DNA from 2 places in the Curtobacterium flaccumfaciens genome. Region 1 is predicted to be linked to the other one. Evidence: predicted binding sites of a transcription regulator. Region 1 holds the regulator's gene; the other holds the start of a gene.
The links. The regulator HrcA, encoded in region 1, represses chaperone genes, less so after heat shock. The targets are predictions, from matches to a motif close to TTNGCACTCGNNNNNNNCGAGTGCNAA.
Positions count from the first base shown of each region.

Region 2: OE229_RS03045 (Hsp20/alpha crystallin family protein) is a predicted target of HrcA. The motif match lies at 1,136-1,162, and genes of this name have one in related genera.

Region 1 is NZ_CP106879.1:2,101,032-2,106,544, reverse strand. It holds gene OE229_RS10080 (histidine triad nucleotide-binding protein) at 1-249, opposite strand, end outside; gene OE229_RS10075 (16S rRNA (uracil(1498)-N(3))-methyltransferase) at 288-1,025, opposite strand; gene dnaJ (molecular chaperone DnaJ) at 1,025-2,137, opposite strand; gene hrcA (heat-inducible transcriptional repressor HrcA) at 2,171-3,190, opposite strand; gene OE229_RS10060 (DUF4870 domain-containing protein) at 3,301-3,774, shown strand; gene hemW (radical SAM family heme chaperone HemW) at 3,817-5,070, opposite strand; gene OE229_RS10050 (HAD family hydrolase) at 5,100-5,513, shown strand, end outside.
Region 2 is NZ_CP106879.1:612,505-618,017, reverse strand. It holds gene OE229_RS03055 (APC family permease) at 1-459, shown strand, start outside; gene OE229_RS03050 (helix-turn-helix domain-containing protein) at 456-1,109, shown strand; gene OE229_RS03045 (Hsp20/alpha crystallin family protein) at 1,219-1,662, shown strand; gene OE229_RS03040 (hypothetical protein) at 1,674-2,000, shown strand; gene OE229_RS03035 (manganese catalase) at 2,083-2,964, opposite strand; gene OE229_RS03030 (sensor histidine kinase) at 3,265-4,476, shown strand; gene OE229_RS03025 (response regulator) at 4,473-5,144, shown strand; gene OE229_RS03020 (TetR/AcrR family transcriptional regulator) at 5,141-5,513, opposite strand, start outside.

The sequences.
Region 1 (5,513 bases):
CTGGCCGTCGGCACGCTCGTCGGCGATCCGCTGCGCGGTGGCGACGACGTGGGCCAACAGTTCGGGGTCGCCCGCTGCGAGTTCGCCGACGTTCGCGTACTGCTCGGTCTTGGGGACGACGAGCACGTGGACGGGGGCCTTCGGGGCGATGTCCTCGATCGCGATCACACGGTCGTCCTCGGCGACGATGGTCGCCGGGATCTCGCGCGCGATGATCTTGGAGAAGACGCTGGGCGTGCTGCTGCTCATGGCTCCATCGTAGGACGCGCCCGACGGCGTGGTCCGGCTCACCAGCGACCCAGTCGCGCCTGCAGGACAGCGAGTGCGACCGGTCCGGCGGTGGACGTGCGGAGCACGCTGTCACCGAGTCGGACCCGCACGGCACCCGCGGCCTCGAGCCGGTCGAGCTCCGCGCCGTCGATGCCGCCTTCGGGGCCGACGACGAGGGCGATGTCCTCGGCGTCCGTCGGAGGTTCCCAGGTGGCGAGTCGCACGGTCGCGGTCGGGTCGAGCAGGACGAGGGTGGTCCCGTCACCGAGCGCGGACACGATCTGTCCGGTCGTCACCAGCGGCACGACGACGGGCACGCGCGGACGGATCGCCTGCTTCGCCGCCTCGTGCGCGATCGCGGCCCACCGCGCACGGCCCTTCTCGACCTTCGCGCCGTCCCACCGGGAGACGCTGCGCGCGGCCGACCACGGCACGACCCGATCGACGCCGATCTCGGTCGCCGCCTGCACCGCCATCTCGTCACGGCCGCCCTTGGCCAGGGCCTGCACGAGCGTCAGCGACGGGCGCGGCGCATCCTGGTGCTCGACGGTCTCGACCGCGAGCTCCAGGGTGTCCTTGCCGAGCGCCGTGACCGGACCGGACACCACGGTGCCCCGTCCGTCGGCCATCCGCAGGACCTCGCCGACCCGGACACGCGCGACGGAGACCGCGTGCCGGCCCTCGGCCCCGTCGAGCGACACCGGGTCACCGACCGCGACGCCGTCGAGCGTGTCGACGAGGTACAACGACGCCATCAGTGGTTGAAGAACCGGTCGCGGAGCTTGCCGAACATGCCCTGCTGGAACCGGGCGAGCTGCGGAGCGGTGGTCTTGTGCGACTTCGCGAGCTGCTCGACCAGCTGCCGTTCCTTGTGGGACAGCTTGGTCGGGGTGACGACCTGCACGCCGACCCGCAGGTCGCCGCGACCGTTCCCGCGCAGCTTCGTGATGCCGCGGTCCTTGATGACGAGGACGTCGGCGCTCTGCACACCCGGTCGGATCTCCAGCTCGACCGGACCGTCGAGACCGTCGATCGTGGTGGTCGTGCCCAGGACGGCGTCGGTCATGCCGACCTCGAGCGTCGCCAGCAGGTCGTCGCCGTCACGGCTGAAGACGTCGTCGTGGCGCACGCGGATCTCGAGGTACAGGTCGCCGGACGGGCCGCCGGCCGGACCGACCTCGCCCTGGCCTGGCATCTGCAGGCGCAGGCCGGAGTCGACGCCGGCGGGGACGTCCACCGGCACGGTGCGACGCGCGCGGACGCGGCCCTGACCCTGGCAGGTCGGGCAGGGGCTCGGGATGACCGTGCCGTACCCGCGGCAGGTGCCGCACGGGGCGCTCGTCACCACGTTGCCCAGGAGCGAGCGGACCTGGCGCTGGATGTGCCCGGAGCCACCGCAGATGTCGCACGTACGCGGGCTGGTGCCCGGTGCGCAGCAGGAGCCGTGGCAGGTCTCGCACAGCACCGCCGTGTCGACCTCGACGTCCTTGTGGGTACCGAAGACGACCTCGTCGAGGTCGACCTCGATGCGGAGCAGGGCGTCCTGGCCGCGCTCGGCACGGCTGCGCGGGCCCGACCCACGGCCGCCGCCACCGCCGCCACCGAAGAAGGCGTCGAAGATGTCACTGAAGCCACCGGCGCCACCACCGAAGGGGCTGTCGGCCTGCGGCCCGGCGTCGTACCGGCGTCGCTGCTCGGGGTCGCTCAGCACGTCGTACGCGTGCGTCACGTCCTTGAAGCGCTCGGCGGCGTCGGGTGCCGGGTTCACGTCCGGGTGGAGCTCACGCGCCAGGCGGCGGTAGGCCTTCTTGATGTCGGCATCGGAGGCGTCTCGCTGGACGCCGAGGACGTCGTAGTGGTCTGCCACGTATCCCTCAGTCGGTTGGGTTCGGTCGGTTGGTCAGTGTTCGCCCAGGAGCTTGGACAGGTAGCGGGCGACGGCGCGGACGGCCGCCATGTTCGTGCCGTAGTCCATCCGGGTCGGTCCGAGGACGCCGAGGCGGGCCACCTCGCCGCCGGCCAGGTAGCCGCCGGCCACGATGCTCGTGGCGTCGAGCCCGTACTCGGCGTTCTCGACGCCGATGCTGGCCGCCACCGCGATGTCGTCCACCTGCATCTCCCCGAACAACCGGAGCAGGGTGACTTGTTCCTCGATCGCTTCGAGCACCGGGAAGAGGCCGCCGGAGAAGTCCTGCTCGCTCTTCGCCAGGTTCGCCGCACCGGCCATCAGCAGGCGGTCCTGCCGGTTCGCCGCGACCTGCTCGATGAGCGTGGCGACGACGACCCCGCCGAGCGTCTGGGCGTCGGGGCGCAGCTGCTGCGGCACGGCTCGGAGCGCGGTCGGGACGTCCTGCAGCAGGAGCCCCACGGTCGCGCCGTTCACCACGGTGCGGAGTTCGCCCAGCGAGCCTTCGTCGAGCGGGACGTCGGTCTCGACCACCCGCTGTTCGACGCGGGCGGTGTCGGTGATGAGCACCACCATCAACCGCGCGTCACCGAGCCGGACGAGTTCGACGTGCTGCACCCGGGCGCGCACCATCGAGGGGTACTGCACCAGGGCGACCTGGTTGGTGAGCTGGCTGAGCAGCCGGACGGTGCGCCCGAGGACCTCGTCGAGGTCGTTCGGGGCGCCGAGGAAGGTCTCGATGGCGTGCCGCTGCGCACTGGAGAGCGGACGGGCACCCGCCAGGTGGTCGACGAAGACGCGGTACCCCTTGTCGGTCGGCACCCGGCCGGACGAGGTGTGCGGTGCCGCGATCAACTGTTCGTCCTCGAGCAGGGCCATGTCGTTGCGGATCGTGGCGGCGCTGACCCCGAAGGCGTGCCGCTCGACGATGGTCTTCGACCCGACGGGTTCACGCGACGCCACGTAGTCGCGCACGATGGCCTTGAGGACCTCGAGGCTGCGTTCACTGACCACGAGCGCCTCCTTTCCCGATCGACCTGGCACTCGGACGTGTCGACTGCTGATCCTACGCCCGACCGCTGACGGCCCGGGACTTCCGTGCGGTCGGCCGATACGCTTCCGCCATGACCTACGGACAGCAGCCCGACGGCCACGGACCCGAGCAGCCCGGCGGCCCCTACGGCCACGGACCCGGTGGCCCCCAGCAGCCCGGCGGGACCCAGTACCCCGGCGGACCGCAGTACCCCGCCGGCTACACCCCGCCCCAGCCGATGCGCCCCGAGGACCAGCGCCTGTGGGCGACGCTGACCCACATCGGTGGCATCTTCTTCACCGTCGTCGTGCCGCTCGTCGCCTACCTGGTCCTCCGCGACCGCGGCGGCTTCGTGCGCGAGCACACCCGCGTCGCCCTGAACTTCCACATCACGATGGCGATCGCGTACTTCGTCGGTTCGCTCACGTCGGTGTTCGGCGTCGGCTTCCTGATCATCCTCGCCGCTGCGATCGTTTCGCTGATCTTCAGCATCATGGCCGCGATCGCCGCGAACCAGGGCCAGTTCTACCGCTACCCGCTCTCGATCGAGTTCATCAAGCAGTAGCGGCAACGGAGCGCAGTGCGCAGCAAGCAGTGCGCACGACCGTCAGTCGAGCAGCTCCCGCACCACCGCGTCGGCGAGCAGGCGACCCTGCAGGGTCAGATCGATCCGTCCCCGCACCGCGGCCGACCCGTCCACGAGTCCGCGTGCGATGAGGCCGGCGACCCGGCCACGGGCCTCCTGTCGGATCTCGCTCGTCGCGAGCTCCCCGCGGACCCGCGCCGCCAGCAGCAGTCGCTCGACGTACCGCGTCTCGTCGTCGATGGTCTCGCGGCCGGCGGCCGGCGACTCCCCCGACAGCACCCGGTTCGCGTACGCGGCCGGGTGCTTGACGTTCCACCAGCGCGTGCCGGCGACGGCGGAGTGCGCGCCGGGGCCGACGCCCCACCAGTCGTGACCCTTCCAGTAGGACAGGTTGTGGCGACTCGCGTGCGCGTCACCGCGCGCCCAGTTCGACACCTCGTACCAGGAGTAGCCGGCGTCGCCGAGCACCTGGTCGGCGAGCTCGTACATGTCGGCGGCCAGATCGTCGTCGGGGGCGGGGAGCTCGCCGCGGGCGACCATGCGACCCATCGCGGTGCCGTCCTCGACGATGAGCGAGTACGCCGACACGTGGTCGGGCTCGCAGGCGATCGCGGCGTCGAGCGAGGTCCGCCAGTCGGCGAGGGACTCCCCCGGCGTCGAGTAGATGAGGTCGAGCGAGACGTCGAGTCCCTGCTGCTTCGCGAGGTCGACGACGACGGGGACCCGGAGCGGGTCGTGCGTGCGGTCGAGCGTGGCGAGCACGTGCGGCACGGCGGACTGCATGCCGTAGCTGATCCGGTTGAAGCCGCCGGCCCGCAGGGTCTCGAGCGACGCCGCGTCGACGGAGTCCGGGTTCGCCTCGGTGGTGACCTCGGCCCCGGGCAGGATGCCCCAGGTGTCGTCGATCGCTCGGAGGATCATCGCCAGGTCGGACGCCGGCAGCATCGTCGGGGTGCCGCCGCCGAAGAAGACGGTCGACACCGGCCGCCGCGGCACACCGGACCGGTCGAGCACGGTCGCGGCCCACTCGATCTCGCGCACGGCGTGCCCGGCGTAGTCGTCACGGCGGACGCCGCGGAGCTCCGACGCCGTGTAGGTGTTGAAGTCGCAGTACCCGCAGCGCACCCGGCAGAACGGCACGTGCACGTACACGCCGAAGGGCACATCGCCGGCGGCGGGAGCGGCCCCCGGCCCGGCAGCGGAGCCCGCTGCCGCCCACGGGGTGATCAGGCCGTCCGCTGGTGCTGGATCGGCGATCGGGAGAGCACTCGGCATGGAGTCCATTGTCCGTCATGATGGGAGCCATGGAGCACCATCCCGTCCCCACCACGGTCCTGTGGGACATCGACGGCACCCTCGTGATGAACGCGTCGTCCCCGGGCAACCTCTACCACCTCGCCCTCGAGCGGGCGGTGGGCCGCGACCTCACCCTCCGGGTCGGGCACCAGCACGGCCGGACCGACGCCGGGCTCATCGCCGAGCACGTGCGCGCCCACGCGTTCGAGGACACCCTGATCCCCACGGTCAGCCGCCACCTGCACGACCTGACTACCGAACGGCACGCCTCCGGCGACCACCGCAGCCCCGTCCCCGGGGCGAAGGCGCTCCTGACCCGCTTCGCCGAACTCGGGTGGCGCAACGGCCTGCTCACCGGCAACTCCGAGTACCGCGCCCGGGTGAAGCTCACCGGCGCCGGGTTCGACGCCGACGTCTTCGAC
Region 2 (5,513 bases), 1.5 Mb from region 1:
GTCGCGGGGATGCTGGCGTGCTCGGTGCTGACCGCGCTGCCGGTCCTCGGGCTCCTCACCGGCATCCCGACGTGGTCCCTGATGGAGGCCGAACTGGTCGTCGCGGCACTCGGGTACCTGACGGCGTACGCGATGACGTGCTTCGCGGCTCCGGTGTTCCTGCGACGCATCGGCGAGTTGACGACGGGGGTGGCGACCACCGCGGTGACGACCGGCGTCCTGCTCACCGCCGTGCTGCTCACCTACGCCGGGGTCGAGGCCGCGTCGCCCCGGTGGCCGGCCGTCGTCCTCGCCGTCGGGGTGGTCACCGCGGTCGTCGTCGCGTTCCTGGTGGCGACCCGTCGGCGACCCTGGCGACGGGGTCGGAGCCGGGCGGTGTACGACGTGCCGGTCGAGGCGGACCTGCTGGGCGCCTCCCGGCCGTCCGCCGGACCCGGCCACGGGACGGGGGTGCGGTGAGCGAACCCGGTCTCCGCGCGCGGCAGCCGAAGGCGATCCAGAACGCCCTCGCGGTGCTCGAGGCGGTCGCGCACGCCGGGCCCGGCGTCACCGCTCAGCAGATCTCGGACGCGCTCGGGATGCCGCGGGCGACCACCTACCGGCTCATCACGCTGCTCGTGGAGGACGAGTACCTGGTGCGGCTGCCGGACCTGCGCGGCTTCGCACTCGGGCACAAGGTCTCGGAGCTCGCCGGCGTCGCCCCGGCCACGGCCCCGTCGGTCCCACCACTCCCCCGCGCCGTCCGGTCTGTGCTGTCCGACGTGCGCTCGGCGGTCCGCGCCGGGGTGCACCTGGCCCGGTACGACGCCGACGGGATCTGCGACGTCGACGTCGACCCGGACTTCCCGCTCCTCGACGCGACCGCCCTGCGATCGGCACCCGGGTCGAGTGCGATGGGGCGGCTGCACGCCGGCGGCGGCGCCTCGGCGTCGCAGGTCGGCGCCTTCGTGCGGGGCTTCGGTTGCTTGGCCCTGCCCGTCCGCGGCGAGCGCGGTGAGCTCGTGGCGGGGCTGACGTTGTCCGCGCCCGCGGCCCGGGTGGAGTCCCCTGGCCAGGCCCTGGTGCACCTGCGGACGGCGGTCGCGCGGCTCGAGCCCCTGCTCGGCTGAGTTCTCGGCGTCCTCCGAGCGATCTTTTGGCACTCACCAGGGTCGAGTGCTAAAACGGTGGCAGTTGAGTCGAGGGGACTCAACGAGAACCACGAAGGAGTTGATTCCGATGACGATGAACTTCGACCCGTTCCGCGAGCTCGACCGACTCGCGGGTTCGCTCCTCGGCACCGCCGCCGGCCCGCGCTCGATGCCGATGGACCTGTACCGCACCGGGGACCACTACGTCCTCGACGTCGACCTGCCCGGCATCGACCCGGGCTCCGTCGACATCGACGTGGACGGCTCCGTCCTGACCATCCGCGCCGAGCGCACCCTGGGAGCACCCGAGGGGTCGCAGTGGCTCACACGCGAGCGCCAGCCCGGCACGTTCGTCCGGCAGCTGACGCTCGGCGACGGCCTGGACGCCGAGCGCATCACCGCCGGGTACGACAACGGCGTGCTGAGCGTCACGATCCCCGTCAAGGAGTCCGCGAAGCCGCGCAAGATCGCCGTCACCGTCGGTGGCGGATCCGAGCAGCTCGCGGTCGGTTCCGGCGCCGCCGCCGAGTGAGGAGCTGAGCGATGACGTCCGTCCTGCTGAACGCGGTGGTGGCGGTCCTCGTCGTCACCGCGGCGCTCGCGCTGACGAGCCTGGACCGGCGCACCGCCGTGCTGCTCGGGGCCGCCGGCAGCCTGACCGGCACGTTCCTGGCCTGGGTCGCCGCGCCACGGCTCTTCGAGCAGTCACTCCTGGCCCCCTGGGTCGCGGCGGTCCTCGGCACGGCCCTGCTGATCGCGGGGTGGAGCGCGGTCCGCGCCTACTCGGGCATCTTCGAGGCACCACGCGACGAAGAACCCGAGACGGGGGCGCTGATGACCGTGGGCGGGTCCGCCCCGTCGGTGCGGTGACCACCTGACGGACAGGAGGCCCGGTGCACGTCGTGCGCCGGGCCTCCCGTCGTTCCGTCGGTCGCGTGGGCGACCGTCGGGACTACTCCTTGTTCAGCGTGTCCTGCACCAGGCCGGCCGTCTTCTCGACGACGTTCGGCAGCTCGGTGGTGCCGTAGAGCCGGACGTCGGGGTGCGTGGGCGGCGGCATCGGGACCGAGGTCGTCGGGCCGTCGTGGTACGAGTACTCACCCTTGCCGTCGAACGAGGGGCCGCTCGCCCACGGGCCGTTCCCCGCCTCGGCACCGTCGGAGAAGTTGAGGTACTGGTAGTTGACCTCCTGGTTCTCCTTCGACTGCGGGAAGTTGCTCGGCACGGGGAAGCCCTCGACGCCCTTCTCGCGCAGCTCGGCAGCGGCGGTCGCCCACATGTTCTGGTGCATGGTGTCGCGGGCGATGAGGAAGGACAGCAGGTCCCGCACGCCGTGGTCGTCGGTCATGTGGTAGAGCCGGGCGGCCTGCACTCGACCCTGCATCTCGGCGTTCTCGTTCGCCGTGAAGTCGGCGAGCAGGTTGCCGCTGGCGGTGATGTAGGAGCCCTGCCAGGGGTTGCCGTTGCTGTCCACCGGACGGGCACCCGCACCGGCGACGATCGCGTGCTGGACGTCGGTACCACCGACGATCGCGGCGACCGTGGGATCGTCCTGCAGCGCGTCCTCGGTGATGCCGAGCGGGGACTTCTCGAGCAGCTGCGCGATCATCGTCGCGAGCATCTCGACGTGGCCCATCTCCTCGGCGCCGATGCCGAACACCATGTCGCGGTACTTGCCGGGGATGTGCATGTTCCAGGCCTGGAACTGGTACTGCAGCGCGACGGAGATCTCTCCGTACTGGCCGCCGAGCACCTCCTGCAGCTTGCGGGCATACACGGCATCCGGCTTGTCGGGTGTCGACTTGAACTGGAGTTCCTGCTTGTGGAAGTACAACTCGTGCTCCTTCGTCTCGATCGAGCGATTGCACGGCCGATGGTTCGCCGGGGGTACTGAGCGGCGGTCCAAGGTGGCCGGATCGCGCGGATCGGCTTCACCCGGCAGGACGAGGCCCTTCGGTCGACCGCCCGATGCCGTCGGCCGTCCGGTTGCGCAGGCTGGGAGCATGCAGACCTCGACCAAGCACACGATCGCCACCCTGCTGCTCTGCGCGGCGATCGTGGTCGCCACCGTCATCGCACTCATGGCCATGACGCCGCCCGCGTGACGCCGGTACGGCATGGGAGGATCGCTCTCGTGACCGAACGGGGCAGGTTCCTCCGGCCGCTCGCCACCCGGTCGATCGTCGTCGACGTGGCCTGGGCGGTCCTGGCGGCGTTCGTCTTCCTGCTGCCCATCGACCTCGAGCTCGAGCACGCGAGCCTCGCCGCGGTGCTGTCGGCCTCTGTGGCGATCGCCCTGCGTCGCATCTCCCCGTCCGCCGCGATGGCGATGGTCGTCGTCCTCGGCGTGGTCCAGGTCGGCGGCGGCGAGCGCCCGTCGCTGGTGGACCTCGCGATGTTCGTCGTGATCGGCACCGCCGCCGTCGTGGGCACCCGCACCGAGGTCGTCGTCTCCGGCGTGCTCGCGGTCGTCGCCGGGGCGGGTGCGACGGTCTACCTGGCGTCGACCGGCTTCCGGTTCCTGGTGCTGATCAACGGCCCGCGCGACCAGGCGTTCCTGGCGATGGCCGCCCCGGTGACCGCGCTGCTCGGGGTCTGGGCGGGCGGGGTCGCCGTCCGGGCCTTCCGCTCCCGCGACCGCGAGTCGGAGCGCCGTGCCGACGCCGAGGCCGCAGCATCGCGTGCCGAGGCCGTCGCCACCGAGGCCGAGGCCACCGCCACCCGCGCCATCGACGTCGCCGAGTCCGAACGCATCCGCGCCGACATCGCCCGCGACGTGCACGACGTCGTCGGCCACTCGCTCGCGGTCATCATCGCGCAGGCCGACTCGGTGCCGTTCCTCGACGACGAGGCGCGCATCCGAGCGGTCAGCGCCACCATCGCGAGCACCGCCCGGAGCTCCCTGGTCGAGGTCCGGCAGGTCCTCGGGCACATCGACGGCTCCGCCGAGGCGACCGGCCCGGGCTCGCTCGAGGAGATCGTGCAGGGCATCCGCGACGCCGGGGTCGACGTCGACCGCACGGTGCGCGGGGTCCCGCTGGCCCTGCGCCCGGACACCGGCACGGCAGCCCGTCGTGTGCTGCAGGAGATGCTCACGAACGCCCTGCGCCACGGCGCCCCCGGCAACCCGGTCGTCGTGCGGGAGACCTGGCGGAACGCCGACCTGGTGCTCGAGGTCGAGAACGTCGCCGGCGACGGCACCACCGCCGGCTCGGGCCGCGGGATCGACGGCATGGACTCGCGCCTCGGCGCCCTCGGTGGGTCGTTCGACGCCGCCGTGCTGGACGACGTGTTCACGGCACGCGCCCGCATCCCGTTCGACGTCCAAGGGGGACCCGTCCGATGACCGAACCGATCAGGATCCTGCTCACCGACGACCAGGCGCTGTTCCGCGCCGGGCTCCGGGTGGTGCTCGACGCCCAGGACGACATGCGCGTGGTCGGTGAGGCCTCCGACGGCGCCGAAGCGCTCGCGCTCATCCCCGAGGTGCGCCCCGACGTGGTGCTGCTCGACATGCGGATGGCCGGCATGGACGGCGTGGAGACCGTCCGCCAGCTCTACTCGGGCGTCGTCCCGGGCCCGCTGCCCCGCGTCGTCGTGCTCACCACCTTCGGGCTCGACCCTGCGGCGGCGACCGCGATCCGGCTCGGCGCCAGCGGGTTCCTGCTCAAGGACACCACGCCGCCGTTCCTGTTCGCCGCGGTGCGGGCCGTGCACGAGGGCAGCTCGGTCATCGCACCGAACGACCTCGCGCAGCTGTTCGGCACCGACGTGGCGCGGGCCCCCGCACCGCAGCCGCCGGAGTACGCGACCCTGACCGAGCGGGAGCGCGTCGTGTTCGGGTGGGCGTCCCGTGGGCTCTCGAACGCCGAGATCGCCACCAGGGAGTACGTCACCGAGTCGACGGTGAAGACCCAGATCTCGAGCATCCTCGGCAAGTTGTCGCTGCGCGACCGGGTGCAGCTCGTCGTCTACGCACACGACCACGGGCTGGCGGGCGCCCGCGAGGACTAGTCCGCGGCGATCCGGTCGAGCCACTCCGCGAGCATCGTCCGCTCGGCTGCCGATAGTCGATCGAGCCGGGGCGCTGCGGCACGGAGCGTGATCGCGGCGCTCGTCACGGCGTCAGTCCCCCGACCGCGACCACCCGGGGCCGCGCCGCCGTCGTCCCTGGTCGGCCGGCTCGGCACGAGGATCCGCCCGAGCACCGCGTCGAGGACGTCATCGGCGAGTGACGGGTCCCGCTCGTCCGCCGGAGCGGCCAGGATCGCGAGCACCGCACCGGTGCCGGCCGCGTGCACGAGCTCGACCGCGCGGTGTTCCGGCACGGCCAGTCGTCCGGCCTCGGCCACCCGCCGGATGCGTTCGGCGAGCAGCGCGGTA